DNA from 4 places in the Spartinivicinus ruber genome. Region 2 is predicted to be linked to each of the others. Evidence: predicted binding sites of a transcription regulator. Region 2 holds the regulator's gene; each other region holds the start of a gene.
What was found. The regulator FliA, encoded in region 2, starts transcription of late flagellar genes. The targets are predictions, from matches to a motif close to CTAAAGTTNNNNNNNNNNCNGCCGATA.

Region 1: a site for FliA is predicted at 2,881-2,907, ahead of G4Y78_RS16120 (DUF5610 domain-containing protein). Genes of this name have one in related genera too.
Region 3: a site for FliA is predicted at 1,757-1,783, ahead of G4Y78_RS20785 (protein-glutamate methylesterase/protein-glutamine glutaminase). Genes of this name have one in related genera too.
Region 4: a site for FliA is predicted at 4,933-4,959, ahead of fliD (flagellar filament capping protein FliD). Genes of this name have one in related genera too.

Annotation. Positions count from the first base shown of each region.
Region 1 covers NZ_CP048878.1:3,504,193-3,511,789, reverse strand. Annotated here, with positions in the region: gene G4Y78_RS16130 (monovalent cation:proton antiporter family protein) at 1-1,244, opposite strand, end outside; gene G4Y78_RS16125 (J domain-containing protein) at 1,302-2,807, opposite strand; gene G4Y78_RS16120 (DUF5610 domain-containing protein) at 2,946-4,148, shown strand; gene G4Y78_RS16115 (glutaredoxin family protein) at 4,212-4,469, shown strand; gene G4Y78_RS16110 (cobalamin-binding protein) at 4,567-5,400, shown strand; gene G4Y78_RS16105 (AzlD domain-containing protein) at 5,372-5,686, opposite strand; gene G4Y78_RS16100 (AzlC family ABC transporter permease) at 5,679-6,437, opposite strand; gene G4Y78_RS16095 (bifunctional helix-turn-helix transcriptional regulator/GNAT family N-acetyltransferase) at 6,477-7,424, opposite strand; gene rarD (EamA family transporter RarD) at 7,530-7,597, opposite strand, start outside.
Region 2 covers NZ_CP048878.1:2,444,554-2,452,150, reverse strand. Annotated here, with positions in the region: gene G4Y78_RS11505 (flagellar motor protein) at 1-323, opposite strand, end outside; gene G4Y78_RS11500 (protein-glutamate methylesterase/protein-glutamine glutaminase) at 517-1,650, opposite strand; gene G4Y78_RS11495 (chemotaxis protein CheA) at 1,693-4,038, opposite strand; gene G4Y78_RS11490 (protein phosphatase CheZ) at 4,051-4,839, opposite strand; gene cheY (chemotaxis response regulator CheY) at 4,849-5,229, opposite strand; gene G4Y78_RS11480 (RNA polymerase sigma factor FliA) at 5,323-6,060, opposite strand; gene G4Y78_RS11475 (MinD/ParA family protein) at 6,072-6,893, opposite strand; gene flhF (flagellar biosynthesis protein FlhF) at 7,105-7,597, opposite strand, start outside.
Region 3 covers NZ_CP048878.1:4,571,208-4,578,804, forward strand. Annotated here, with positions in the region: gene thpR (RNA 2',3'-cyclic phosphodiesterase) at 1-122, opposite strand, end outside; gene G4Y78_RS20780 (hypothetical protein) at 162-479, shown strand; gene G4Y78_RS20785 (protein-glutamate methylesterase/protein-glutamine glutaminase) at 512-1,585, opposite strand; gene G4Y78_RS20790 (chemotaxis protein CheD) at 1,817-2,377, opposite strand; gene G4Y78_RS20795 (chemotaxis protein CheW) at 2,472-2,957, opposite strand; gene G4Y78_RS20800 (chemotaxis protein CheW) at 3,297-3,806, opposite strand; gene G4Y78_RS20805 (chemotaxis protein CheA) at 3,837-5,852, opposite strand; gene G4Y78_RS20810 (response regulator) at 6,112-6,420, opposite strand; gene G4Y78_RS20815 (STAS domain-containing protein) at 6,705-6,953, opposite strand; gene G4Y78_RS20820 (DUF748 domain-containing protein) at 7,452-7,597, opposite strand, start outside.
Region 4 covers NZ_CP048878.1:3,596,756-3,604,352, reverse strand. Annotated here, with positions in the region: partial or broken gene G4Y78_RS31730 (flagellin N-terminal helical domain-containing protein) at 1-317, shown strand, start outside; gene G4Y78_RS31550 (flagellin) at 390-1,949, shown strand; gene G4Y78_RS16485 (flagellin N-terminal helical domain-containing protein) at 2,267-4,321, shown strand; gene G4Y78_RS16480 (flagellar protein FlaG) at 4,417-4,851, shown strand; gene fliD (flagellar filament capping protein FliD) at 5,018-7,015, shown strand; gene fliS (flagellar export chaperone FliS) at 7,038-7,445, shown strand; gene G4Y78_RS16465 (hypothetical protein) at 7,557-7,597, shown strand, end outside.

The sequences.
Region 1 (7,597 bases), 1.1 Mb from region 2:
CAAATAATGGTGTGTCGATTAAGCTTATGAGTGAGCTGAGCAATTTCTTGGGCATGGCTATCAGCAGGCTTAATGGGGGAGAGGGGAAAGGCCCACTTAACAATTAAGCTGCTATAACGGATCATAAAAGGGGTGGTTACCATCGACAGAATACTGATCGCTAGCAGTAACGACTGGGATTCTTGGTCTATAAGTTGTTGCTTACCAGCTAAGGCAATCAGCGCTAGACAAAACTCACCACTTTGTGATAGATAAAGTCCAGTTGTTAGCGCTGATTCCCTTTGCTTACTAAATAAATAGGTCAGTATGGCAATTAATAAACTTTTGACTGCTAGTAAACTGACTGTAGCAACTAGGATAATCATCCAGTTTTGAATAAATAAATTCAGGTTTAGCATGGCCCCAACGGAAACAAAAAATAGGCCTAGCAACACATCACGGAAGGGACGGATATCATGTTCTATTTGATGTCTATAATGGCTTTCTCCTAACATCATGCCAGCTAAAAAGCCGCCTAGTGCCATTGATAAGGATAAAAAGTGGGTAATCCAACCGGCAAATAGCGCAACGACTAATACTGTCAGTAGAAATAATTCTTGCGATCGTGCTGTGGCTACTTCATGAAATAACTTAGGTAATAAGAACTTGCCAATAAATAGCATGGCAATAAAAAGCCCTATTCCTTTGCCAAGTGCAAGCAAAACAGCATGTCCCAGTTCCTGATAACTGTCACTACCTAAGGTTGGAATTAGGGTTAAAAATAAAACTGCAGCAATGTCCTGAAAAATTAAAATAGCAATGGTAATCTGGCCATGCTCAGTTCTAAGTTCATTGTGTTCAGTCAGTTCTTTGGAAACAATCGCAGTTGAAGAAAGAGCCATACCAGCGGCGGCGAGTAGGGCAACCGTGATAGGAAGCTGAAATAACCAGCCTACAAAAAAAATTAAAGCGGTAACCGAAATAACCTGAATTCCCCCTAAGCCAAGCACCAGTCGCCGCATTGCGACTAATTGGGCAAAGGAAAACTCCAGACCAATGGAAAACAGTAAAAACACCACACCTATTTCAGCTAATAAGGCGATGGTTTGGTAATCGGCAATACTGTCACTGACTGCTGGACCAAGGATAATACCAATAGCCAGATAGCCTAAAATGGGTGGCATTCTCAGTTTGTTCAGTAGAGCAATAGCCATGACTGAGCAGGCAAAAATCAGCAGCAGTTGATTGTAAAAAGAAAAATCCATAATTAATCCAGAAATTGAATGTACAACAGTAAGCGTACTTGATTTAAATAACAGTTTCTAAGCAGATGGTTTGAGTGATAGTTCAGCTTGCTGGCCAAAGAGAGTAATATTTTGGCTTATTGTGCCTGTAATACGAGTAAACTGGCCACAGGCTTGATTATAAAATTTGCCAAAAGTAGCGCTTAAGCGTGTGATACCAGCAGGTAAGTGGGTCAGCATTGCTGTTGTATTGGCGTAAATAAGCACTTTTTGCACTTGTTGTTTACCACTATTAAAAGTTACTACTACATCTTGTTGGGATGGGTTGGTAAGTTTAAGTGATTGTTGACCAAACTGCTTGCCCATCAGTTCACCACTAAACGGCTTGCGTTGGGGGTATTGATCACACTTCAGTTTTTTTGCTGTGTCAGCATCCCCAAAACCAATGAGTGCCTCACGAGCAAAATAAGGCTTTTGCTTATAAGTCACCTGTAACCAAACATTATCGATTACTTTCGCTATTTGAATGGGATGGAAACCTGGTAACAATGTTTCAACTGTACTATTCAGGTTAGGGCTAGTATACAGCTTGGTTTCAGTTAGGGTGTAATGTCGGCCAAGCCGTTCTTTTGGATAAAGGGGTGCGGGACGAATCTTGAAAGGCTCACTGGGAATATAAGGTTGATGGAGGGCAGCCTGAATAAAAAAGGGACTGATGATCATTGCAATTAACAACAGAACTAATGCTCCATGACTGGCAGGCCAGTACCAGGGCAATAAATTAGGGAGTGGTGGCTTGAGGGGATTGCCTAAATTATCCAATAGTCGATAGCAGCTTTGCTGAATTGCTCGATTGGGGGGGGGATTTAATGATAATAACTGGTAGGCAAAGTTAACCGCTTCGCCATAATGGTGTTGCTGGTAAAGCGTTTTAACCCAAGCAAATAATAACGACAGTTGTTTTTCAGGTTGGTAGCCACCTGTTGCATTATGCCAAAAGGCTTTTAAATTGTGCCAGGGCCCAGCAGGTAATGCCCACCAGCCTAGCAGCAAATTAATGCAGTTATACCATAAACTAAGCTTCCAACTGCAACCTAAGCACCAAATGCCTTCATATTGCTGCTGATGGGTTTTATAGAATAAACCGATGACTCGGTAAAACTGTCGTATACTCAAATTGATTGTACACTGACCACAGCGTTGGCAAGTAGGTAGCTGTTTACTGTCTGTGGCTGTAGTTGAAGACAAGTCTGGTGCTTTTACGGATTGGTTGTTAAGGGTTTTACTGGATTTTATACCATAAGCTTTTGCAAGCTGTTGTTGGTTACGCTTTACTTGTTCAGTAATACTTGTGGCTGATTCAACTTGGTTTGCAGTTGTCGGGGAAGCATGCTGAAAACCCTTGATTAATAACCGATAGGTTTGCTGCAGTTGCTGGAACGCTTGGGTGGTATCCTGATTTGCGTTTTTATCGGGGTGGAGTCGTTTAGCATGATACCGGTAAGCCCGTTTGACATCGTCAAGACTGGCATTGGGAGGCAGCTCTAATTGTTGTAACAGTTGTTGGCGAGAAGGTTTTGCCATAGTCATTGTTCATTTTAGAAACCATTGGAGATAAGGCCTGGCTCAGTCAAACAAATTTATTATAGCTGATGGTTCAAGTGTTTAAAAAAACCTGCCGATACCTTCATTAAGGAACTGCTACTAAAAAGGGTGGCTCATATGTCATTTAACCCCACATCACTCAATCAGCCTAACACTGGATTACAGTCGCTGTATCAGGGGCTTGAGAAACAGTCTTCATCTACTCATCAGCAATTGGAACAAAGCCAGTCTGTTGTATCCCCCCAGCTGAAAGATCAACTGAGTCATTCTGTTGAACCAGATCCTTCCATCACAAAAGTACGACCAGTTAATGAGTTTTCTGCCAGTACAGTAGCAGGGAATGTATTGCAGTTTGTAGCAAGCCGTTTAGCGAAAGAGGCAGCCAACGGGGCTAATGAAGAACACTTGGCTAACCTGTTTGATCAGGCCATCATTGGGGTACAGAAGGGTTTTACTGAAGCCAAAGAGGCGCTAGATGCTTTAGGTGGGTTAACAGAGGATATCGACCAAGGTGTTGATAAAGCATTTAGCCAGATTGAACAAGGGTTAGATCGATTGCGTGAGCAGTATTTACCCACACCTACTGATAAACCAGTCGTTACTGAGGAAGGTCGTGATACTAAGCAGGAGCCTCCCACAGTTACCCCTCCTGTATTGACTGGAGAACCTCGGCTATCCACGCACACCCGTTCGGCCAGCCTGTTAAGTCAGCAGGATTTCTCGTTTCAGGTAACCACCCGTGATGGTGATGTGGTAACGATAAAGGCATCGGCATTTGAGGCGTATCAAGCATATGTCAGTCGTGCTCAAGCACAACATAGTGGTAGGCAAACCTTCGTGGCTGAAGAAAACTTTGAATATTATCAGCATCAGCAGTTTCAATTGGCCATTGAAGGTGAGTTAGACCTTGAAGAGCAGGAGGCCATCAATGGTTTACTCAATGATGTGTTTTCACTTGCCAATGATTTTTTTGAAGGAGATATAGCCACTGCGTTTGATAAAGTATTGTCACTGGGTTTTGACACCTCTCAATTACAGAGCTTTGCTGTTAACTTATACTCTGCAGAAGTACGGCAAGTGACTGATACTTACCAGTCTGTCGCGGGGCTGCCTAATGCAGCAGCAGGCTTAAAACCACTAGCGGAATATGTCGATCAGCTGCAGCAAACCTATTTGAAAGCCGTAGAGCGCTTTAACCAACCCACTCAGTTATTACAAGAATTGTTGGCTAAAGCAGAAGACTTATTTGCAGATGAAGGGGTGTTGATTCCTAGGTTAGCTGAAGTTAGCCAGAAACTACTAGAGCCCTTAACAAGTTAGAGGATGGTGCAACCTCTCTGACTTAGTTACACTTAGCGGCCTATTTGTCGCTAAGTGATTGTTATGCCCTCTGTTATTTTATATACCACTGCTGGTTGCCATTTATGTGATCAAGCCTTAGCGCTACTGAAACCAGCTGCCGCTCACTATAACCTGACAATTACTCTTCAAGAAATTGCAGATGATCCTGATTTAGTGGATCGTTATGGGGTTCGAATTCCAGTGATTGCCTTGGATAATCAATCCACTGGTGAGTTAGGTTGGCCTTTTACAGCAGAAGTATTAAATCAGTTTGTAGTGACTCACCTTGATGAGTGTTAACGGTTTATGGCGGTGCACGTCCTTTAGGCGGCACGTTATAAGTGTCTTGTGTCTTATTTGGACAATTACACAGGCTACGCTGTTATCTGCCGACTCAGTGATTGCTGTTCAAGATGATAGTCAGCAGTGGGTGAAACTAAACGCTCCGGCGAAACGCATTATTAGTTTGGCACCTCATACGACAGAACTTTTATTTGCAGCAGGGGCTGGTGATAAAGTTGTAGGCGTCATTAGTTTTAGTGATTACCCAGAACAGGCTAAGCAACTGCCAACAGTGGGTCGATTTGATGCTATAGCAGCAGAAACCATTATTAGTTTAAAACCGGATCTGATTGTCGCTTGGCGCAGTGGTAATGCCAATGCGGGTATTCAAGCCCTGCAACGGCAGGGATATCCAATATATTTTTCAGAACCAACTCGGTTAACTGCTATTCCGGAACAATTGGAAGAGTTAGGACAGTTGGCGGGTGTAGAACAAACAGCTAATCATGCAGCAGAGAAATTCAGGCAAAGTTTAAAAAAACTCCACACCCAGTATTTAACAAAAAATACTCAGCAAAAAAAGCAACCAACAGTCTTCTTTCTGGTCAGCCAAACTCCATTAATGACGGTTAATAAAAATCATATAATTAATGATGTGATATCAAACTGTGGTGGTGTTAATCCCTTTGCTGACTTACCACCGCTGATACCCATCATCAGTATTGAACAGTTATTAGTGACTTCTCCATCAGTTGTTGTTGCGACTAATAGTCTTCTACAGCAAGATGGCTGGTCAGCCCAACTAAAAAAGCTGCCCGTTATCCAGCACAATCAAGTAATTTATCTGGAAGCGGATCATATCTTACGCCCAACCCCTCGTATATTATTAGCGATGGAAACTTTATGTGAGCAATTAGCTACTAAAGCCACTGTAAAGCCCCAAAAATAGCCATGCCTAATACAATTGTGGCGAGTAGGTTTTTACTAAACCAGGCTATAAACATGGCCAATACGCCAGCTATTAAATAATTATTATCCAGTGATAGCTCTATTTGCTGTCCAGAAGGCATTAACAGGGCTGGTACGATAATGGCCGTTAATACGGCAGGGGGGACATAATTCAATGCTTGGGACAGCCAGCCAGGAAAATAAAATCGGCCAGCAGCAGCAAACAAACTATAGCGAATAAAAAAGGTAACAGCAGTCATACCTACAATTAGCATTACTTCAGTCATTAGTTTTTTTCTCAGTATTTTTGGAAACAAACCGCTCACATAATACGCCAACGATAACCCCGGTAAGGGCAGCAATAATTAATCCGGCTTTATGGGGCAGGGAATGGGTTGCCACTGCCACTAGCCCCGCGCTGACAACTGCAGCCCATTGAGGGCGCTTGACTAAATAAGGAACTACCATACCAATAAAGGTGACATACATTGCAAAGTCTAATCCCCAGTGTTGTATATCAGGTAGGGCTTGTCCCATGGTAATTCCAACCAGTGTACAAACGACCCAGTTAAGGTACATCGCAGTCATTGAGCCAAGGTAAAACCAGTGGCCAGCCACGGGGGAGAGGTTGTTTTTTTGGTCTTCAAAATAACGTTTAGCGGCAACCGCAAAGGTTTCATCAGTTAAACCAAAGGCCAGCAGTGCACGCCATTTTTGAGGGAGTGATTTAACAAAAGGCAACAAAGTGGCAGCATACAACATATGCCGTAAGTTCACGATAAAGGTGGTGAGAATAATAATTGGTATGCTGGTGCCAACAGCTAATAAGCCGACGGCGATAAACTGGCTGGAGCCAGCATAAACAAAAACAGACATAGCCAATGCGGTCAGTGGAGATAAGCCTTGGTTAATCGCTAATGTGCCATAAATGACACCAAATGGAATAGCCCCAATCAGCAGTGGAATAGTTTGTTTTGCGCCAGCAAAAAATGCTTGCCTGGCAGGGTGATTAAATTTGCTAAAAACAACTTCTTGCATAACTGCTATTTCTCAATGATAAAACTGCTGTAAAACAACTTATAATGTTAATTCCATATAAACATCAGCTCTGGTAAATCGAGCTTCGCCTTCCGGATGGGGTAGCGCTTTAAATCCCATTTTTTGATATAGCGCTAAGGCGGGGTGTAGTTTAGATGCTGTTTCCAGGATTATTTTTTTTGCTCCCAGCAAGTTAGCTTGGCTGATAGCATGTTCAATCAGTCGTTGGCCAATGTTATAACCTCGGTATACTGGGTCTACTGCCATTTTTGATAACTCATAAACACCAGGTTGAATGGGGTATAAAGCAAAGGTGCCAACCGCTTGCTGATTAATGAGAGCAAAAAATATCACTCCGCCAGAAAGCAAGTAGTAATTTTCTGGCTGTTCCAGTTGTTGTTTATCTAGGGGTAAAAACTCAAAATACTCATCAACCCATTGGCGATTTAACTGGTAAAAAGCCTGCTTGTAAGCGGGTTGCCAGCCGACAATGGTAATATCAGGCGTGGGCTTGACGAGCTTTTCTTGTACTCGTTGCTGTAAGTTTTTTTCGGTGAGAACTTGTTCCATATCATTTAGTGAAGTAAGTAAATTATGAGGGCTGCTCTCAATACAATCATCAATTGCCGTTTTAATCGCATGCCAAACGGGCTGCAACTGCTGTATTAATTGTTTAGCTTTTGGCGTGAGTGTTAATAGTTGTCGGCGCTCATCCTGGCTATCACTTTGCTTAGTGGCTAATTCCAGCTTAATCATGGTATTTGCCATTTGACTAACAGCAGCATGACTAACACCCAGCAGCTCAGCCAGGGTGCTAATGGGTGCTTGTTGTTTGCTTAACAAGCTTAATAGTGGAAACAACCGAGGGGGCATATCCACTTCTGCGGTTTGGTAAATCTCGGTCACTTCTTGCATGAAGTGGTCACTGAGCCGTTTCAAGCGGCTACCTAACGCCTGGGAGCCAAGCGCAGCGATGAAATCTTGCATTTGTTTAACTCATTACGTAAGTTCTTACGCAACTCTATAAGCGAGTCTAACAAGAATCAATAGTTAGTTGCCAACCGACTGCCTCATGGCGCATTTAGCTAAAGGTTATGCCTTTTCTGTATACTTTGCAGGTGAATGATGCCACTTTATATCCAAGCTATAAATAATCAGAC
Region 2 (7,597 bases):
GCAAAATCATCTACTTCCGCATCCGCTATTGCTTCTAACCCTAGTAGTCCTTCCTTACGTGCAGTCATACTCCAAGTCACCACTTTACTGATGCCTTCCTGAATTTCAAACTGCGGTGGAATAAATATCCATAAAAACATTTGCATGGCCCGCTTAAAGCTGATGGCAGAGGTTTGAATAAAAGCAGCGCCCAGCGTGCCACCAAATACAATTATTGCCGCAGGTCCATTCACTAATGCGGATACATGTCCCCCTTCCAGGTAATTACCACCTATAATGGCTAAAATAGCGAGGATAACCCCCACCACACTTAACACATCCATATATGAGTGCAGTATCCTTATATTTATTGAGTGAATATATTGCCAGTATTTATTTTTTGTTACTTTATTAAGATGCCTTGCTAATCGACCCTGTGAACTGGCAAAATATTATTTACGAAGACAGGTGTAATCCCTTTCCTCCAAAAGAAAAATCACTGCAGGTAACTGACTAACTTAACTAGACTATTAGCGCTTAGATAGCTTCCACTAACCGTTGGCTAAGGTTATCCAAATTAACCACTTCATCGGCCAAATTAGCATTAATTACTGCCATTGGCATCCCAAAAATGACACAGCTTTCCTGATCCTGCGCCCATATTTTAGAACCTTTGGCTTTTAACATCCGTGCCCCTTCCCTGCCATCTGCCCCCATCCCGGTTAAGACAACTGCTAACACTTTATCACCAAATGCTTTTGCCGCTGAACCAAAGGTTACATCCACACAGGGCTTATAATTCAACCGCTCATCACCTTCCAATACCCGGACAGTTCCTCCCCCCCGACTATCCACCATCAACTGTTTCCCACCAGGTGCTAACAAGGCAACTCCTGGCTTTAACTGATCACCATCTTCAGCCTCTTTAACATTAATCTGACACAATCGATGCAGCCGCTCAGCAAACGCTCTAGTAAAAGTGCCAGGCATATGCTGAACCAGTAAAATAGGTGCAGGAAAATTACCAGGTAACGCTGTCAGCACTTTCTGTAATGCCACAGGCCCACCCGTTGAAGTACCAATCGCCACCAGCTTATGTCGAGCAGCCCCCCGATTATAACTCACAACTTTACCGGCTACTGCGTCTGTAGATGCCAAGTTATGGATAATTTTTTTCGACTTCGCAGCTGCCGGCGTTGGTGTTGGTGCAGTAGGCGCAGTTGGTGCTGCTGGTGCAGAAGCAGGTTCAGCTAGCTTGGGTTTACCTTGGATATGACTACGTGCTACTGCTTTTACCCGGTCACAGAGAGTTTTTCGTAATTCCGCACTATTTCTGGAAATATCTTCAAAATTTTTCGGTAAATAATCGACAGCACCCGCTTCCAATGCATCAAGAGTCACTCGCGCTCCTTCATGGGTCAAAGAAGAAAACATCAATACCGGGGTTGGGTGGGTTTCCATAATTTTAACCATCGCGGTAATACCATCCATTACCGGCATTTCATAATCCATGGTGATGACATCAGGTTTAAGCTCCAGGTTTTTTTCTACCGCTTCCCTGCCATTATCAGCTGTGCCTACCACCTGTATTTGGGGATCGGTTTTTAATATCTCACTCACCCGACGACGAAAAAAACCAGAATCATCGACAATTAGCACTCTAATGGCCACCCAGTCGCTCCTGTTTTTTGGCTAATGAAGTCAATACCACGTTTATGCATACTCTTTTAGTAGACTAGGAACATCCAAAATTAATGCGATTCGTCCATCACCCGTAATGGTGGCACCAGCCATGCCAGGTGTTCCCTGCAACGTCTGCCCCAAAGGTTTAATCACAACTTCTTCCTGGCCGATTAATTGGTCAACAACAAACCCTACTCGCTGTGTGCCTACAGATACGACAACCACATGCGCCTCCGTTTTCCCTCCATCATCAAACCGACTGCCATTAATTAACCAACGTTTTAAGTGAAATAAAGGTAAAGCTTTTTCTCTAACAATCACTACTTCTTGACCATCCACGACATTGGTTTTTGATAAATCCAAATGAAAAATTTCATTCACACTCACCAGAGGTAAGGCAAATGCCTGATTTTCCAGCATTACCATTAAGGTTGGCATAATTGCCAGGGTCAATGGCACTTTGATGACAAGTTTTGATCCTTCACCTTTAACTGAATCAATATTAATGGTGCCATTTAATTGGGAAATTTTATTTTTAACAACATCCATACCTACCCCACGGCCAGAAATATCAGTGATTTCTGTTTTTGTTGAAAAGCCAGGGGCAAAAATTAAGTTATAGCACTCGTTATCAGATAATCGATCAGCAGCATCTTGTTCGTACAATCCTCGTGATACAGCAATCCCTCTTAATTTGTCTGGGTCCATTCCAGCGCCGTCATCTGCAATGGAAAGTAAAATATGATCACCCTCCTGTTGAGCCGATAACACCACGGTACCTTTGCGTGATTTACCTGATTTTTCTCGATCTTCTGGAGACTCAATACCATGATCCACAGCATTTCTTACCAAATGCACTAACGGGTCAGCGAGGGCCTCTACCAAGTTTTTATCTAAGTCAGTTTCTTCCCCTTCAAGCTCTAAGTTAATTTCTTTTTTTAAACTTCTAGCCAAGTCACGTACGACTCGAGGAAAGCGACCAAACACTTTCTTAATCGGTTGCATCCTGGTTTTCATTACCGATAGCTGCAAGTCACCGGTCACCACATCCAAATTAGCCACTGCTTTAGATAACACTTCATCCCCGCTTTTATTGCCTAACCTGACCAGCCGGTTTCTCACCAAAACCAGCTCACCTACCATATTCATGATGTCATCTAACCGGGCCGTATCCACCCTTACCGTTGCCTCTGCGGCAGGTGCCTCTTTGGCCTGTGCAGGTTTACCACCACCTGCTGCTGGTTGACGGGCTTCAGGTGCAGCTGGTGGTGGTTGCCTAGGAGGTGATGGTGGTGGAGCAGCAGGTGGCTCTGGCTTGGCTGCAGCAGCGGCCGGCTGAGGTTGAGGAGGTGCTGCTGATGGCTTTGCTGCTTCAGGTTGAGGTGCAGCCGCCGCTGGAGTTTTTCCTTGCAGCTCATCCAGCAAGCTTTCAAATTCCGCTTCAGTGATTAGGTCACTTTCTGGTTTGGCAGCCGCCGCAGGAGCTGCCGACTCAGGTGCAGCTGGCTGCTTTACTGCTGGTGGTGGTACCGCCTCTGCACCACCACCCGGAGGTTTACCACCATGCAGCTCATCGAGCAGTGCTTCAAACTCATCCTCAGTAATTTCATCACTGCCACTGGGAGGTGATTTGGCTGATGTAGGTTCTGGTGCAGGAGGAGGTGTTTCAGATACTTCTGGTTGGGCTGGGGCTCCTGGAGTACTCACCGGGCCACTACCATGCAATTGATCTAGTAATGCTTCAAACTCATCTTCCGTGATTTCATCACCCCCAGCCACTGAAGCTGCTGGCTTTGCAGACTCTTTGGCAGTGGCTGTAGGCTCTTCTGCCACCGCATTCAACAGTTTTTCAAACTCCGCATCCGTAATATCTTCCCCCTCCCCCCCAGCTGCCGGTGATTCCGAAGGTGCAGCGGTTGGCGCAGGGGCTGCTGGTTGAGGTGGAGGAGGCTCTGGTGCAGGGGCCTCTGCAGCAGGTGCAGCACCTTCAGGTTGAGCTAAATCAGCCAGCGCTTTTAATAACTGAGGGTCAGCAGGTGTAGGCTCAACCCGGTCACGTACCTGGCTGAACATTTCGTTGATGGTATCAAGTGCCTGTAAAACAACATCCATTAATTCCGTAGAAACTGACCGTTGACCATTACGTAAAATATCGAAAACATTTTCTGCAACATGACAGCAATCAACAAGATTATTCAACTGAAGAAAACCAGCCCCTCCTTTAACAGTATGAAACCCACGGAAAATGGCATTTAGTAAGTCCATATCATCAGGTCGATTTTCCAGATCGACCAGCTGTTCTGACAGCAGTTCTAAGATTTCTCCAGCTTCAACCAAAAAGTCCTGTAGGATGTCTTCATCAGCCTCAAAACTCATGAGACAGCTCCCCTAAAACCCCAAACTAGAAAGCAAGTCATCAACATCATCTTGGCCTGATACAACATCGACCCGTTCCTCTGCTTTTATTTGTGGGCCTTCGGCAGCAATAGAATCTTCTTTGATTGCGGATATTTCATGCTCAGTACCCGTCAGTTTATCTACCTGACCAGCCATTCTAACTAAATCAACCAAACTGTCTTCTACTTGTTGAACAAGCTCAACGACTTTTTTAATAACTTGTCCAGTTAAATCCTGATAGTTTTGTGCAACTAAAATTTCGGTTAAATTACTATGGACTTCATTAACTTGTTTTTCACTGCGATCTAAAAATTCATCCATTTGTTTATAGAGTTTTCTAAATTCATCAGGATTCATTTGCCGCTTGCGAATTTTAGTCCATTCATCCCTTAAACTGTGAGCATCTGATTTTAATTCATCAACAATCGGCATACAGTTATCAACCAAATCCATGGTGGTATTTGCCGCTGTCTCGGTCATTTTTGTTACGTATTCTAAACGGTCAGAAGCATCAACCATGTCAGACATCGCTTCTTTATCATCACCTGCTAATCCTGCCTCCACATGAAAATTTCGGATGGATTCATGTAGTGCTCTCGTCAGCCGACCTACTTCCTGATACAGGCTTTTATCTCTAACTTCATTAATTTCATGGATGATTTCGATGGCATCTTTTAAATTGCCTTTTTCCAAATGCTCCACCATTTTTTGAGCCTGTTCTTTCAGGCTCACTTCAAACTCAGTGGGCGCATGGTCTTTTAATTTATCGAGCAGCGACATATATACCTCTTAACCACCTGCTTCAACACGCTCAAAAATCTTTTCGATTTTCTCCTTTAACACTGCAGCAGTAAAAGGTTTTACTACATAGCCATTCACACCTGCCTGAGCTGCTTCAATAATTTGATCCCGCTTGGCCTCGGCAGTTACCATTAAAACAGGCAGTGAATTTAATTTTGGGTCTGCTCTAACTGCTTTAAGTAAATCAATGCCAGTCATACCTGGCATATTCCAGTCAGTCACCAGAAAATCAAAACCACCACTTTGCAACATCGGTAGAGCGGTTTGCCCATCATCTGCTTCTGACGTATTTGTAAAACCCAAGTCACGAAGCAGATTTTTTATGATCCGCCTCATCGTAGAAAAATCATCTACGATTAGAATTTTCATATTTTTGTCCAAAGCGACCTCCATCAAGCCACATTGATGTTTGTGCTGAACATCTAACTTACTAGTCTAGTAGGTCATTAAGAGGGTGCCAGTCTATTCAACTGCCCAGTCATTCAGGCGAGCTCGAAGTCGAGCGGCTGCTTGACTGTGAAGCTGACTGACGCGAGACTCACTCACCCCCAATACCATGCCAATTTCCTTGAGGTTAAGCTCTTCGTCATAATAAAGAGAAAGCAATAATTGCTCTCGTTCCGGTAGCGTGGCAATGGCATTAGCCAGTGCTTTTTTAAACTGCTCAGTTTGATGCTTGGTTGGCGGCGACGATTGTTGTTGATCCGCTACCCAAGTATGTCTTCCATCTTGGCTACTCAGTAACTCTTCAAAACTAAATAGCCGACTTGAAGCTGTATCACTTAACAGCTGATGGTATTCAGTTAAGCCTAATCCTAATTCTTCTGCAATTTCAGAATCTTTTGCGTCTCGTCCCAACCTTGCTTCTAAAGCACTGATCGCTTCAGTAATCCGTCGACTATTACGATGAACAGAACGTGGTACCCAATCTCCTTTGCGAATTTCATCCAACATCGCACCACGAACTCGAATTCCAGCATAGGTTTCAAAGGTCGCACCTTTGCTCCCATCGTATTTTTTGGCAGCTTCTAACAGGCCGATCATGCCCGCTTGTAATAAATCATCCAACTGCACCTGCGAAGGTAATCGTGCTGCCAAATGATGGGCAATTCGCTTCACTAAACCAGTATACTGCTCAATTAATTGCTGGTTAAATTGTTGTCCTGACTTTGAATACAAACCTGCTTCATTCGACGCCATATAATTGCCTACTATCGACCAGCCTCACCAGCCACCAGGTTTTCAATAAAAAATTCTAAATGCCCACGAGGAGATGACGGAAGGGGAAAGGCGTCCACTTTTTGTGCCAGTGCTCTAATTGCCACGGCCGCTTTAGAGCGAGGATAAGCATCGATAACCGCGCGTTGGCGCAAGACCGCTTTCCGTACAGCCTCATCCCACGGTATAGCACCCAAATATTGCAGCGCCACTTCTAAAAATCGGTCGGTTACATTGACCAGTTTATTAAATATATTATGGCCCTCCTGCTGGGATCTCACCATATTGGCCACGATTCGAAACCGCAATAAGCCATAATCACGGTGCAATAGCTTAATCATGGCATAAGCATCAGTTATGGAAGTGGGTTCATCGGTAACGACAATAATGAGTTCTTGCGCAGCCCGCACAAAGCTAATAACCGTGTCAGAAATACCCGCAGCGGTATCAATAATTAGCATGTCCAACTGATGGCTAAGCTCACTGAACGCAGAAATCATCCCTGCATGTTCTTGCGAACTCAATTCAGTCATTTTTTGGGTACCAGAAGAAGCAGGAATAATACGTACGCCACCAGGGCCAGGGAGAATAATATCTTTTAAATCACAGCGGCCTTCCAATACATCAGCCATATTTCGAGTAGGCGATAATCCCAGTAAAATGTCCACATTTGCCAGCCCTAAATCGGCATCCAATAACATCACCCGACGCCCTAGTTCAGCCAACGCAATACTTAAATTTACCGCTACATTTGTTTTACCTACGCCCCCTTTTGCTCCTGTCACCGCTACGACTTGTACTGGATGTCTGATCATATGAAGATTAATCCTGGTTTATCTCCTTAATGAATGGCTTTGAGATTAGTTCAACAACAGCCGATTCACCTTGGCTGTACTCTACAACTGTCGAATACAGTTAAATAAGGAATAGCTTAACAAAGGTTAACGGTGAACTACCCCTCTCAGCTCCGTAATTATTATTGTCATATCCTTTACTTTAGAGGACCCCACTAAATACAAATGGACACTAACCCACATTTGCTTGCACAGGGCTTGTTGCTGCCATTGGGTTAGCCTGCATATAAGCAGACATTAATTCACTGTCTGCTAATTCAGCATGTTGGCTGAGTGCCACCGCGCGACTGATCACTTGGTGAGCCCGAGCTTGATGAATATCATCCGGAATTCGTTGTCCATCAGTGATATAAGAAACCGCAAGATGTTTATCCATTAGTAGCTCAACCGTCTCACCCAGGCTGGAAGCTTCATCCAACTTCGTTAATACACCACCTACCAACCGAGTCTGGCTATAAGTGTTATAAGCCACTTGTAGCACTTGTTGCTGACTAGTTGTCGATAACACAAGCAACCCTCTCACCATTGGGCGTACCTGATTTAATATAGATAATTGTAGCTGCAATTTAGGGTCTTGGTGGTTTAGCCCAGCCGTATCAATGAGGACCAAGGATTTTTTCTGGAAACTATCTAACGCCATTTGTAACTGGTGTCCATTCCCAACT
Region 3 (7,597 bases), 2.1 Mb from region 2:
CCCTGGTAATAATGGAAAATAGTTTCTGCCAAGTCTGTGGCAATTGGTATACCAATAAATACCCGTATCGGCTGTGAGTCAGTTGTATCTGTGGTATGCTCTGGCTGGTTAGCAGTTCCCATATGCTCTCACTTAAGTTTACTAAGAGCTTATTATACCCTATGACAACTAACGCAAAATCTGCCAAGCAGTGGCTTGAAACTCAGGGCATCAACGAGCCCCGTGAACGTATAGAGCAAATTGCCCAAAATATTCTTAACAAACTAGCCGAATTGGATGATGAGCACCCTCAACAACAAGGCTTATTAGACGCTTTGGCCGTTGTGGAGGATTACCTGGCAAGCTTGCCTCCCCTACCACAACCAAGTAGCAATTGGGATACTACCCCTTTGGGTGACCCACCGACTGATACCATTCCCCAATTATCCCAAGAAGAAAAAAAACAACAGTTTCAGCAACTATTAAAGCAGCAGGAATAGGAGTTGATGATTAATCGCGATTGACAATAGGATTATGCATTCACCACCAATGAAGGTTGGTACAAGGATGTTATTTCTTTTGCGATATCATCCAGCCCTAGGGTCATAACTGCTGCCCCTATACCCACCGCAGTGCCAGGCATGCCCCATACAACACTTGTTTCCTTATCTTGAGCAATGGTTATCCCACCACATTCCTTAATAGCTAATAGCCCTTTTGCTCCATCAACTCCCATCCCAGTTAATAAAATACCCAGCGAGTTACCACCAATTTGTTCCGCAGCAGAATAAAATAAACTGTCAACAGACGGCTTATGACGATTAACCGGTGGAGAGTTATCCAGTACCACCTGAAGCGATGAGCCCACTTTTTTGACAAGTAAATGTTTATCTCCCGGTGCTATATAAATATGACCAAACTCTAATTTAGTGGTGCCTGAAACCTCCTTAACAGGCACAGGTAACAGCTTATCTAAACGCTCTGCATATGAGCGACTAAAAATCGGAGGCATGTGCTGGGTAATAACAATTGGCGGCCCATTTAATGACGTTGACATAATAATATGCTTTATCGCTTCAGTCCCTCCCGTTGAAGCTCCAATAGCAATTAGCTTGATTTGACTTTGTACTTTCAGCCTAGCCAAATAGCTACGCATTTGAGCTTTATGAGTAGACTTCTTTTGTACCCGCTTCTTATTTAAGGCTGTTAGGTTTATTAATGAGGCCGCTTTTACTTTACTTATGAGTAACTCAACAAATTCATCAAGCAATTGTGGATCAAAAGGTTTTGCCAAATAATCACAGGCACCCTTTTCTAAAGCTGTAAAAGTATCATCTGCCCCTTTCACCGTTTGTGAAGAAACCATCACCACTGGCATCGGCCTTAACTGCATAATTTTATCCAAAAAAGTCAGACCATCCATTTTGGGCATTTTTACATCAAGCGTAATGACATCGGGATTATGATGCTTAATTTTTTCTCTTGCATCATAGGGGTCTGAAGCAAGATCCACCACCTGAATTTTATTATCCTGCTCTAAAGCTGCTTTTAAAAATTGACGCATTGATGGCGAGTCATCAACACAAATCACCTTTATAGGTTTCATTATTTTTACCAGATTTACTATATACTTCTCGAATAATTTTTAGGTTTTTTTGCCGTTGCTGACCACCGAGGGATACCACTACATTAGGAAAATGTAGGAGCAGCATTTAATGGAAATCATCGATCGATAGCGCCCCAAATAACCATTCGTTTTCTATATATTTGGGTATTGTAAAGCCTTTATACAAAATAACTTAAAATCAAATCGCATACTAAACTATAAATATAGCTTTTACATTTGATACACAGAAGATAGTTCTCTCATTTTGACAACACCACTCCAAGGTTCAAAAGTAATTTTACGAGCAAAAGAACCAAATAAGTGGGATGCAACAATGGGAATTTCCACTTCTTTTAAGTAGTTAACGGCATATTCAGCATTTATTTTTCCAATATCCGACATGTGGGTTATCATTTTTGCTCCACCAAAAAGTTTCGCCTGCAAATGATGTAAATGAGCCCCCTTTTCCAATAGTGCTTCTATTAAGTAAAACATAGCAAAATTACCATAACGCCCCATTAGCATTCGTACTGGAGACTGGCTAGCATTTACTGAATAAACATTTATTTGCTTTTTTGTTTCTGGTAGCATGAAATGATTCATTCCACCTACTTTAGCAATGGGATCCCACAAACAGGTTGCAACACAAGAGCCTATAATTGTTACAATTTCTTCTTGCTGGCTCGTACCATACACTTCACCAGGTAGTAGTTTAACCACTTCCACTTCATTCGTCGTTTCCTGGCCAGGCAACTTATTGGTACAGTTTGCCGTTGATTGATCAACAACCATATGTTACACCTAACTGGAAAAACATACCCCTTGGGGCTATTTCTTTGAAACTCTATTATTCCTAAGTATTAGATAGAATTTTCGAAAAATCTATCTAAGCTATCATTTTATCGTCCACTGATACCATACCCGAGATAAAATTATGCTGCTGATAACAAGAAAGATTAGTGACAGAGCGATAGTTAATTTTTGTAATACGATAGACATCTGCTACGCCATCAACAATCAATCCACTGTATACACTATCCGAGAAACCAGCTATTTGCTGTTTAATAATAATAACGACTGTTGTATTACTATATTCAGATTTCTGTAACCCCATTCGAGTTCGCATATCAACAACAGGAATTACCTCCCCTCTTAAGTCAATCACGCCGTGAACAAAGGTAGGTAAGTTAGGCAATTCACGTAAAGGTGTCCACCCTCTAATTTCCTGAACTTTTAAAATATCAATACCAAATTCATTGCCATCAAGAATAAATGATAAAAATTCTCGATCAACTGCTTCATTACTATCCAAATAACCCGACGACAACCCTTGGTCATTTTGTATAGACTTGCTTTGAGTTAAATTACTCATCAGGCTTTTGCTTCCTGTAACTACATCCACTTATAGCCAAAGCGGATGTTTTTTAGATGAATGTCTTACAACTGTGAAGCTAGCAATAACAGCACTAATTGAAGTAAACAGTGCTAGCTGGATCGTTGATCAATAAGTTCCAGTAACACTTTTATGTAAATTAAAGTAGCTACCGTAAGTCTTTATGTATAAGACGTGCCTCTATGAGTTTATCTATTTATAAATAATAGGGGCGAAGGTAGTTAACCCTAGCATATTCCTCTAATGAGTGGTATCCATACTATCACTTATAAACTGAATTTCCTCTTCTTTGGTGGTCAGCGACAACAACATAATACCCTAGAAATCATTCGAGATAGGTATAGATGGTTTAAAATCAAACAACATTTCAACGGCTAATACTGTTGCTGTTTTTTTCTTAATGTTAATTATACCGCTAATTTTATCAGCAGCGATTACTCCTTTCACTGGCAAAGCACTGCTTAAGGCACTTTCAGATATATTAACAACATCAGATACAGCATCAACTACAACACCCATCGTACGATTGACTCCCCCTTGTTTCACACTCAATACAATGACCACTGTCGTTGCTATACATTCTCCGTTACCCACATTAAAACGTAACCTAAGGTCCATAACAGGAATAATCATACCTCTTATATTTATCACCCCTTTAATATATACAGGTGCATTAGGTATCAAAGTAGGCTGCTCCCACCCTCTTATTTCTTGTACACTCAAAATATCAACCGCATATAACTCATCAGCTAAAATGAAAGTTAAGAATTGTTGTGTATTGCTATCCGTTGCCAACAGCTCATCATATTCCATTACAGCTTCATTCATGAATTATACCTATTAATTAGTTTGACATAATCAAGCTGCACATGGCTTAAAACAATGGTCATCAGTTACTAATCTTACTAACCCAGAAACATCTAAAATTAGTGCAACCGTTCCATCACCTAAAATTGTAGCTCCAGAAATTCCAGTTACTTTATCATAATTAGCTTCAAGACTTTTAATAACAACCTGCTGCTGAGCTAAAAGGTCATCAACTAATAAACCAATTTTATTTCCATCTACTTCTACCACTACCAGTAGCGCATTGGTTAAATCAGTGTTAGCTGCTGTTAGGTTCAATAATTGGTACAGTCTGATAACAGGGATATTTTCCTGACGCAACCGGTATACTTCAAGAGCACCAGATACCTGCTGAATCGCACCAGGTATCATTAGTAATGATTCCACTATAGAATTCAACGGAATAACATAAGTTTCACTCCCCACTTTCACTAATTGCCCATCTAAAATAGCGAGGGTTAGTGGCAGCGCAATTTGAAAACGACTAAACAACCCCTGCTCGGATTCAACCGTAATATTTCCCCCCAAACTATAGATATTTTTTCTAACGACATCCATTCCAACCCCACGACCAGAAACATCTGTTACTGCTTTTTCAGTAGAAAAACCAGGCTCAAAAATCAGCTCAAAGATTTGGCTATCTGAAAAGTGTTCAGACGATTTAATTAGCCCCTTTGTTTCTGCTTTAGTTAAAATCGCTTGTCTATTTAAACCAGCACCATCATCGTAAACCTCTATTATAATATTGCCACCACGATGGCATTCAGATAGCTTAATAGTACCTGTTTCAAACTTATTGTTTTGCATTCGTTGAGTTATTGCTTCAATACCATGATCCAAAGAGTTCCTAACCAAGTGAACTAATGGATCTGCCAGCTGTTCCATAACATTTTTATCTAACTCAGTACCTTCACCTTCAATTTTTAAGTCAACTTTTTTACCTAACTGATTTGCTAAATCATGAACTATTCGAGGGAAGCGATTAAAAATAAAACTAATAGGTACCATTCGAATCCGCATTACACTTTCTTGCAGTTCCTTGGTATTTTGTAACAATTGGGTAAAGCCTGATTGTAGTCGCTCAATACAATCAAGGTTACCCTGAGAAAATAGGATGCCTAACTCATACAACATTGACTGAGTAATCACCAACTCTCCCACCAAATTAAATAAATTATCAATTTTCTCAACATTAACCCGGATTGATTGATTACTTGTATTAATAGTAAAGCTTTGCTCTTTTTTAACAGGGGTTAACTGTTGTACTTGACTAGATTGTCTAGTTAATTGCTCAGTAGGATCCAATAATGTATCTCGTTCATCACTCTGTTTGTTCTCTTTACTATTTATCGATCTATCTTCATTATTTATTAATGGCGAAATTGTTAACTGGCAATCATCAGCTATCCATTCAAAAACCTCAAGAATATCTGATTTTGTTATCATTCCCCTTATCTGAATATGCCATGACAAATAACAGTCTTCGGGCTCAAAGAAAGCCCAATTGGGTAACTGTTTGATATTAGTATTCACTGTTAGTTCAGCTAATTCAGACAGCTCTCTAATAAAACGAATAGGATCATTGCCTGTCAAAAAAATATTCTGGCTAGGAATAAAAATAATTTCCCAGTTATTAATTAATTGTTCATCTTCACTCTTACCACCCGTTTGCAGAGTGTGATTTGCCCCATTGCTTTCGAACTGCTGCGTATGCTCAGCAAAGTTATGATAGTTATCAGCTTGTACTTCAGCACTGCCTAGATTTTTACTATTCACAATTGCTCGTAAAGAAGCTATAACAGCTTGTTGATTTACTAAAGGCTCTTGATTTCCTCCTTTTCTCATGTCAATTATTTTACGAACAGCATCAACTGCAGCTAACATTGGAGAAATATCTGACTGTAAAAGACACTTACTCCCATCCCGAATAAAATCTAGGATAAACTCTAACTCATGGGTTATCCCTGCAATATCAATGAGATTAAAGGTGGCGGCTCCACCTTTAATCGAGTGCGCAGCCCTAAAAATATGATTAACTGTTTATTCATCTGCAGTGGCATTACCCAGTGCTAATAACCCTTGCTCAAGAATGTCTAAATTTTCAGTACATTCATCAAAAAAAACCTGCTGAAACTGCTCAACATTTATTGTCATAAAATACCAACTTTATATTTACTTTACCTAGCTTGGATATTTCATCACACTACAGAAAAGAACCATTCAGTCTATTTAAACTAATTTAATACTTTTTTAATCGTTTTAATTAAAGTAGTCGGTTCAAAAGGCTTCACAATCCATCCAGTGGCTCCCGCTTGCTTACCTTCATTTTTTTTGATGCCCCCGCTTCAGTCGTTAAAATTAAGATAGGAGTGAACTTATATTTTGGCATTTTACGTAACTCTGATACCAACTGAATGCCGTTCATATTAGGCATATTGACATCAGAAAGAATAATATCATAAGAGCCTTGTTTCGCAGTATTTAACGCTTCCTGACCATCACAACATGCTTTTACATCGTAGCCAGCTTCCTTTAAGGTAAGTGTCACCATTTGTCGCATTGATATAGAATCATCTGCTGTTAATATTTTAACCATAATAGTACCTTATTACTTAAAACCAGCTGCCACTATTTAAACCAGCTGTTGACTACGTCAGGTAAAAATAACCTTATGCACAGAAGTACTCTCAGCACTCATTCTCTAAAATAACTGTAACAATGTCATTAAACTTCTCTAAATTCCATCATCTCAAATAGATTCAAGTTAATCCCTAAAAGACTTAATATAGCTAGAAATCTATAATGTGGCATAGGTTGGATAGCTCAATACTCAGTGATAGCCAGCTTTTTGATGAGAATATCTATGTCACTTTATGATTTTCAAGCTATAGTTCCAATAACTATAGGTGAGGCATTAATGATATGAAACGTTTTGCTTTGCTTAAGAAACTCTTGTTGACAAACAAGTAATAACTGTAAGCCAGCAGTGTCTATTGATTGAACCTGACTACAATCTATCCCCAGAGAATTTCTTTGCTGAATATGTTCTGTTAGTTCTCTATAAAGCTGTTCTATCTGCTTAATATCAACAGACTCTGGTAGCTTTACAGTGTGAGAATCTGCATCCATGCACCAACCTTTATTAGTAATAATAACAACTCTATAATATGTATTATACAACTTTTATAGCATAAAATTTTCTTCTTTGTACCTAAACATTCAACCTACTATAAAGTCGGATGAAATGAATACCATTAGTGTGTGAGAAAAAGCTATAAACACTATAAATACAGTATTCTTGAATCACTATTATTACCCAGAAGTATCCTTTGCTACCGACTTTTTAGTAATAGCCTTATACTAGTTAGCTATTAATATTTTTTAACAATAAAGTATGAAGCAAACTAATTATTTGAGAAAATAATATTGCTAACTATAATTACATTCATCTAAAACTTAGTGTCAATAAAATTGCGAATAAATGTCCAAGCTGATACAAAAGTGCATACTTTATATCGAGTTGTTATGTAACTTCGAAAATAAGGGTTCAGCAATAATTTTGTCAGACATAAAAATGCCCCATGCTATGTGGGGCATTTTGGCTAATCAGTAATAAAATTTTATTTATCAGGGGGCATTAATTGTTAGTACAGTAGAAACATCTCCTTTAACCTTTTCTTTTATGTCTTTAACATCAAGGGTATATATTCTCTCTTTATTAATATTACCTTGCCGAACTATATACTCGCTAACCACTTTTGCTCTTCGCTTGG
Region 4 (7,597 bases), 1.2 Mb from region 2:
CAGGTTTGAGAATTAACAGTGCCAGGGATGATGCAGCCGGCTTAGCCATTTCAAGCCGTTTTGAATCACAAATTCGTGGTACGTCTGTCGCTATTCGAAATTCCAATGATGGTATTTCTTTAGCCCAAACTGCAGAAGGTGCCTTAGCCTCTATTACTTCCAACTTGCAGCGGATTCGTGAGCTGGCCTTACAATCAGCTAACGGCAGTAACACCGATATTGACCGTAATGCCCTCAATGAAGAAGTTCAGCAACTAATTACTGAAATCCAGAATGTGGCAGAAAAAACCAACTTTAATGGTAAAAAACTACTTGATGGCTCTTTTACTGATACTCGTTTTCAAACTGGTGCGAACCTTGGAGACACGATTGATGTAACTGTTTCAAAGGTGACTACAGAAAGTTTGGGGAGTGCACTAGAAGCAGGATTTTCTTCTAATCGCATTGCCGCCAATGCATTAGCGGCAGGTGACTTGGTGATTAATGGTATTGCAGTTGGAGCTTCTTCAGGGGTAGATGATAAGTTTTCAACGGTGGATCAGGAGCAAAGTGCTATTGCTAAGGCTGCAGCAGTAAATAAAGTATCTGATCAATCAGGAATTATTGCTACTGTTGACGGTACAACTGTGCTTGGCACAGCATTTACGTCAGCTGCTGGTGATAAAAATGGCAATGTGTTAATCAATGGTGTGACGATCGAAGTTGCTGTGGATCAAAACCTAACTGAACAGGCTAATTTGCAAAGTGTGGTGAACTCTATTAACGAAAAGTCTGGTCAAACAGGGGTTGTTGCATCTTTTGATGGTAACGCAACTACTGGAATAACTCTGGATGCCGAAGATGGCCGAAACATAGTATTAGTTGATGGCTCTGTTACAACTAACGCGGTTGGGTTAGCTACAGGAGGAGCTGCTCCAGGCACTACGTATATTGGAACTTATTCTCTCATCTCCCGCGATGGCTCCGATTTTACCTTGGATACAACGACTGGCAATATTGATAATGCGGGTTTTGAGGTTGGTACTTTTAGTGGTGTTAATGGTGGCGCGGTAGGCGATGTGGTTGATGCAAATGCCTTCGTGACAGGTGATCTAGTGATCAACGGAATTGCAGTTGGTCCTACTCAGGCGTCATTTGATACAGCATCCAGTGTTCAAAATAATGCTAGTGCGATTGCCAAGGCTGCGGCTATCAACTTAGTCAGTGATCAAACTGGGGTAACTGCAACAGCTAATGCAACATTTGTAGTGAGTGCAGCCATTACAGCTGGTACTGCTGAGAGTGGTGCGGCGACAATCAATGGTACGAGCATTAGTATCTCCTACTCAGACACTGACTCTATAAGTGATATTCAAAATATCATTGTCACAGCGGTTAATAATGCCTCTGGACAAACTGGCGTAAGGGCAGAAGCCTTTGGAGCAACTCAGTTTAGGCTAATTGCTGATGATGGCCGTAACATTGATGTAACTTCATTGACAGGGATTACGGCAGGTAACTCTGGCTTTGCAGTTGCAACCACTCAAAGTTCAATTTCGCTAATCTCAGCAGGTAAATTTGAGCTTTCGACGAATACAGGTAACATTGTTAGTGCTGGCTTACAGATCGGTACCTTTGGTGGAGGAGAAGATGGCCAATTGGTCAAGGATATAGATGTGTCAACTGTCGTAGGAGCCAATGAAGCCATAATCTCTGTGGAAAATGCTCTAGCTCAAATTTCGGCCCAGCAAGCAGAACTCGGTGCGGTACAAAACCGGTTCTTATCTACCATCAATAACTTATCGATCAGTAGTGAGAACCTATCAGCAGCTAACTCACGGATTAGAGATGCGGACTTCGCAGCTGAAACGGCTGAACTATCAAGGGCACAGGTACTACAACAAGCTGGTATCTCAGTATTGGCACAAGCCAATGCGAGACCTCAGCAGGTGTTGTCACTCCTTCAGTAATAATAAATACGGTAATAAAAACACCGGGCTTGTTAACCAAGCCCGGTTTTAGCCATAAAGAAAAGGGCGTTTAATTTAAAGAGAGGAGGCAAGTTAGAGCGAGAGCGCTGTAAGTCATTGAGAAGCAAATATAAATTTTAGTGATTTAAGGTAATTAATATTAATGATGTTTTTGATCACGAAAACATCTAAAACTTTTTCTCTTTATTGCCGCTAACCAAAACAGGAAGGTTAGCCGCGACACTTCAGTTTCAAGCTGAGACATCGCGTAGGCCCTCTGACCTGGATTTGTTAGAGGTTAATAAGGAGAACACAGCATGCCTCAGATCATCAACACCAATATTGCTTCCCTCATTGCTCAGCGAAATTTAAATAACTCTCAAGCGGCTCAAGGTCAGGCGTTACAGCGGCTGTCATCTGGTTTGAGAATTAACGGAGCAGCTGATGATGCTGCCGGTTTAGCCATATCGACTCGATTTGATACACAAATTAGAGGTACATCAGTGGCAATACGTAACGCAAATGATGCCATTTCACTAGCTCAGACCGCCGAGGGAGCCTTAGCATCGATAAGTTCGAATTTACAGCGGATTCGTGAGTTGGCAGTCCAGTCAGCTAATGCCACTAATACTGATATTGATAGAGAGGCATTAAACGATGAGGTTAATCAGTTAGTTGCTGAAATACAGTCTGTAGCAGAAAAAACGGCTTTTAATGGCCAGAAATTAATTGATGGCTCTTTTACTGCTGCGAGATTTCAAACTGGGGCAAATGTAGGGGAAGCAATTAGCGTCAATATTAATGGGGCAACTACCGATAAAATGGGAAGTGCTGCAACAGATGGGGTTTCCTCCCAACGTACCGCTACAAGCTCTGCTTTAAATGGTGGGGACTTGATAATTAATGGTATTGCTGTTGGCTCAAGCCTGGGAAGTGATGATGCCCTATCTACTGCAAGTAAGGAAATGAGTGCCATTGCTAAAGCAGCAGCTATAAATAAAGTTGCTGATCAAACAGGTGTTACGGCGACAGTAAATGCTAATGAAGTCGGTTACACCGGTGTTGCAGCAACGAATGGAACAGTAGCAGCAGGTGATCAACTGACTATCAATGGTGTTAGCATTTCAGTTTCTTCTGACACTAACCTTGATGCCGATACTAACCGTGAAGCAGTGGTAAATGCCATTAACCAAAAGTCAGCACAAACCGGTGTAAGAGCTGTAAATACAGGTAGTGTGGATACAGGTATAACTTTAGTCGCAGATGATGGCCGAAATATTGTTTTTGCTGATAGTGCTAATGGTATTGCTGCCGCTGTAGGTATAAGTGCTGCAGGTACTTATACAGGAACCTTTAATTTAATTTCTGATGATGGCAGTGATATTACTCTCAGTACAACGAATAGTGATGGATTAGTGAATGCTGGACTACAAGCAGGCACATTCAGCGGTGGCAACAGTGTCATCGTCAGTCGTGATAATACGACAGCAGCCCTTACTACAGGTGATCTAGTTATAAATGGTATAGCAGTAGGCCCATCATTATCGACAGATGATACGGCATCAACAGCCAGTGCCAGTGGTAGTGCTATTGCCAAAGTTGCTGCCATTAACCGGTTATCTGATGAAACTGGGGTTACTGCTAAAGTGCTCGAAAATTCGGTATTTGGTGGGACAATAACAGGTGATGCAGCACAAACTGGTAGTATTGTGGTTAATGGTAGTACCATTGATTTGAGTAAATCAGCGGCTGATAGTGTATCTGAAGTGCAACAATTGGTAGTAGATGCGATTAATTTAAGGTCAGGTGAAACTGGCGTAAGTGCTGAGGTTTTTGAGGATTCCTTTAAACTTGTTGCAGCAGATGGCAGAAACATCGTGCTGGCTGCAGGTGCTAACCAAGCTGATTTTGGTTTTGCTGCTGGTATTGTTACTACTAACGTTGGTGGTTTTGAATTATCTTCAGCAGGAAAAATTACTCTAACTACCAACAATGCATCTAACGGCATTAATAAAGCAGGGTTGTCGACTGGTATTTATGCTAGTTCAGAGGATGGGCAGTTAATAAAAAATGTGGATATTTCAACAGTCGCTGGTGCAAATAAGGCTATCACTGCTGTTGATAATGCGTTGCAGCAGGTAGCAAAGCAGCAAGGTACACTTGGGGCTATTCAAAACAGATTCCAGTCAGCAATTAGCAATTTAACCATTAACAGTGAAAATTTATCTGTGGCAAATTCTCGGGTTAAGGATGCGGATTTTGCAGCAGAAACAGCTGAGCTTTCACGGGCTCAGGTATTACAACAAGCTGGTATTTCAATACTGGCTCAGGCTAATGCCAGGCCGCAGCAAGTTTTATCTCTGTTACAGTAGTGACATATCACTAAAGTAATAGATTTAACTTAGGTGCGGGCCGACACTGGTTATCCAGTGTCGGTATTGGTGTTTGTGAGGTGATGAGGTGAGATATGAAAGAGGTTGATCTGACATCGCCTACCTTGAAAATGGAGGCAGTATCAACAAAGCCACATTCACTGCCCCCCGAAGTAGTTGCTGGTACAAAGGAAGTGAGCAAAATACCGGAAGTTACCAATGTGCAGGGAGCTGACTCCAAGCAGGAACTATCTACCAATACCAAGGTGGGTGAGGCAAAGGAGCTCCGCACACAGCAACAACAACGGCTGCAAGTTGAGCAGGCTGTTACCAAACTGAATGAATTTGTTCAGGCGCAACAGCGGGATCTTCGCTTTGATATGGATGATACTTCAGGCCAAACAGTAATCACGGTAGTCGATAGGCATTCAGAAGAGGTCGTCAGACAGATACCTGATGAATTAGCATTAAAGTTGGCGCAAAGCTTGAATGCTGAAGATGATATTCACTTGCTAAATATACAGGCTTAAAGCATTCGTTGCTGATTAAGGCAAATAGCAAGGTGTTAGCAGCATGCTTATAGGCTTATTACAAATAGCTTGATAAGAGCGGTAAAGTTTTGCCGCTGATTGCCGCTTAAATAACTATGCTGAATAAGTTTGTACTTAAACAATTTGTGCTTAACAGGTAGCAGCCATGGCAGGTATTTCTTCTATTGGTATTGGGTCGGGTGTTTTAACCAGTGACTTGATTGATAAACTGGTGGCAGTTGAAAAAGAGCCTGCCGATAAGCGTTTAACCAGCCGGGAAAGCACGCTTAATACCCAACTATCAGAAATTGGGCGAGTTCAAAGTGCTTTGGTCGATTTACGGCTAGCTTCCCGCTCATTAGATTCCATGGCTGATGTGTTAGCGGTTAAAGCCTCAACCTCCGCTTCGGCATTTTCAGCGACAGCCTCTGCTGATGCGCCACTTGGTCAATTTTCCATTGAAGTTACCCAGTTAGCTCAAGCTCATTCCCTGGCTTCCAGTGTATTTACTAATAAAACTGATACTATTGGTACCGGCACACTCAGTATTACAGTAGGTAGTACTACCAAAAACATCACTATCGATAATACAAATAATACCTTGGAAGGCATTCGTGATGCAGTGAATGCAGAAACGGGGCTCGATGTGTCGGCCAGTGTACTGGATACTGGCTCGGGTTTTCAGTTGGTATTTAATGCCACTAAAAGTGGAACTGAGAATGCGATTACCATTAATGTAACTGACGATGATGCGAATAACACTGATACCAATGGTTTATCTCAATTGGTGTTTAATGGTACTACCAATAATTTAACTGAAACAGTCCAAGCAAAAGATGCCAATTTAAAAATTAATGGCATCAGTATTACCCGTTCTTCCAATACCGTTTCTGATGCTATTGAAGGGGTTACATTAAATTTAACTGGTACCAATGCTGGGGCTGCCGCTAATTTATCAGTGGCACGAGATGACGATACTATCGCTGACCGAGTTCAGGAGTTTGTCGATAAATTCAACGCTTACCAAACCCTGGTCAATGAATTGACAGCCTTTAACCCAGATACCTTGGAAGCTGGGGTGCTGATTGGTGATTCCACCTTGCGCAGCATTACAGCTCAGGCCCGTGAAATTCTTAGCGGGGTGGTGGAGGGGTTGGAAAGTGCCAATGTAAGAAGCCTGGCAGATATTGGCATTAGTACCCAGGTGTCTGCCTCTGCGGGTTCCAATGATGGTGGGACGTTAATTTTTAATAGCACAACTTTTAAAGCGAAGTTGGCAGAGTCTCCCAATGATTTGGTAGGTTTATTTGCTAGTCAGGGACGTACCACCGATAACCAGGTGAAATTTTTATCCAATACCAACGCTACTCAAAAAGGGACTTATGCTATTAATATTACTACTGCTGCCACCCAGGGAAATTTGAATGGTACGGTGGCCTTGGGCGGTTCTACCACTATTGATGGCAATAACGATACTCTTAAAATTAAAATTGATGGTACTGAAACCGCAGAATTAACCTTAGCAGCAGGTAGTTATACACCTGCTGAATTAGCAGCGGAAATACAAAGTAAAATTAATGCTGATAATAATTTAATTAATGCGGGTAAGTCGGTTTCAGTTTCTGTCGATGGCTCTAATCAACTAGTTATTACTTCCGATGCCTTTGGCACCTCTTCTACTGTCGAAATTACACAAGTTGATACCAACACTGCTGCTCAGTTGGGATTGGTGGTCGGAACCGGTACAGCGGGCGTTAACGTGGAAGGCACTATTAATGGTAAAGCCGCTACCGGTTCTGGCAAAGTGTTAACGGCGGCAGTAGGGGATGATTCTGAAGGTATTCGCCTCGAGGTCAGTGGTACCACCACTGGAGATAGGGGCACTATTACCTTTATATCCGGTGTGGCTGATCAGTTAATTGATAAAGTCACGAGCTTTTTAGCTTCAGATGGGGCCATTACCACTAAAACGAATTCGTTGACTGAAAGTTTGGATGATATTGCCGAAGAAAGAGTCAAATTAGATGAGCGGGTTGATGCGTTCAGAAAACAGCTGGAAACGCAATTTACGGCTGCTGATATTCAAATTGCTAAGCTAAAAAATACCCAGGACTTTATTAAATCCCAATTGGATGCATTAGTAGCAGGTAGTAAGAGTGACTAATAACCAAATAACGAGGTGATCGATGAATGCATATAATCAACTGAAGCAATATCAGGCAGTGAATCGGGAGACCGGTATTGTCGATGCTGACCCACATAAATTAATTCAATTATTAATTGATGGGGCATTAGAACGTTTGCTCATTGCTAAAGGGCATATTGAGCGTAAAGAAATTGAAGAAAAAAATCGTTTTTTAAATAAAGCAGTTGAAATTATTGGTGGGTTGAGAAGCTTCATCAATAAAGAGCAGGGCGGTGAAGTGGCTGAAAACCTATTTAATCTTTATGAGTATATGGAGTTTCGTTTATTTGAAGCCAATGCGACGAATAGCCCGGAAGTTGTGGAGGAAGTGATTGGTTTATTGCGTGAAGTAAAAACTGGTTGGGATGGTATTCGTGAGCAAGTGGTGCAACCAACACCAGTAGAGTAACTGCTCAATATTACTATTTTGTAATAGAGGATATTGCCAGTGCAGCATATTTAATGTTTTTTTTATTGAGGTTAACTTTCAATCAATAACCCAGATAGCTTTTATTTTACGATGAAAAAAAATAACCCATTACCTTCTGTATCACAGTTGAC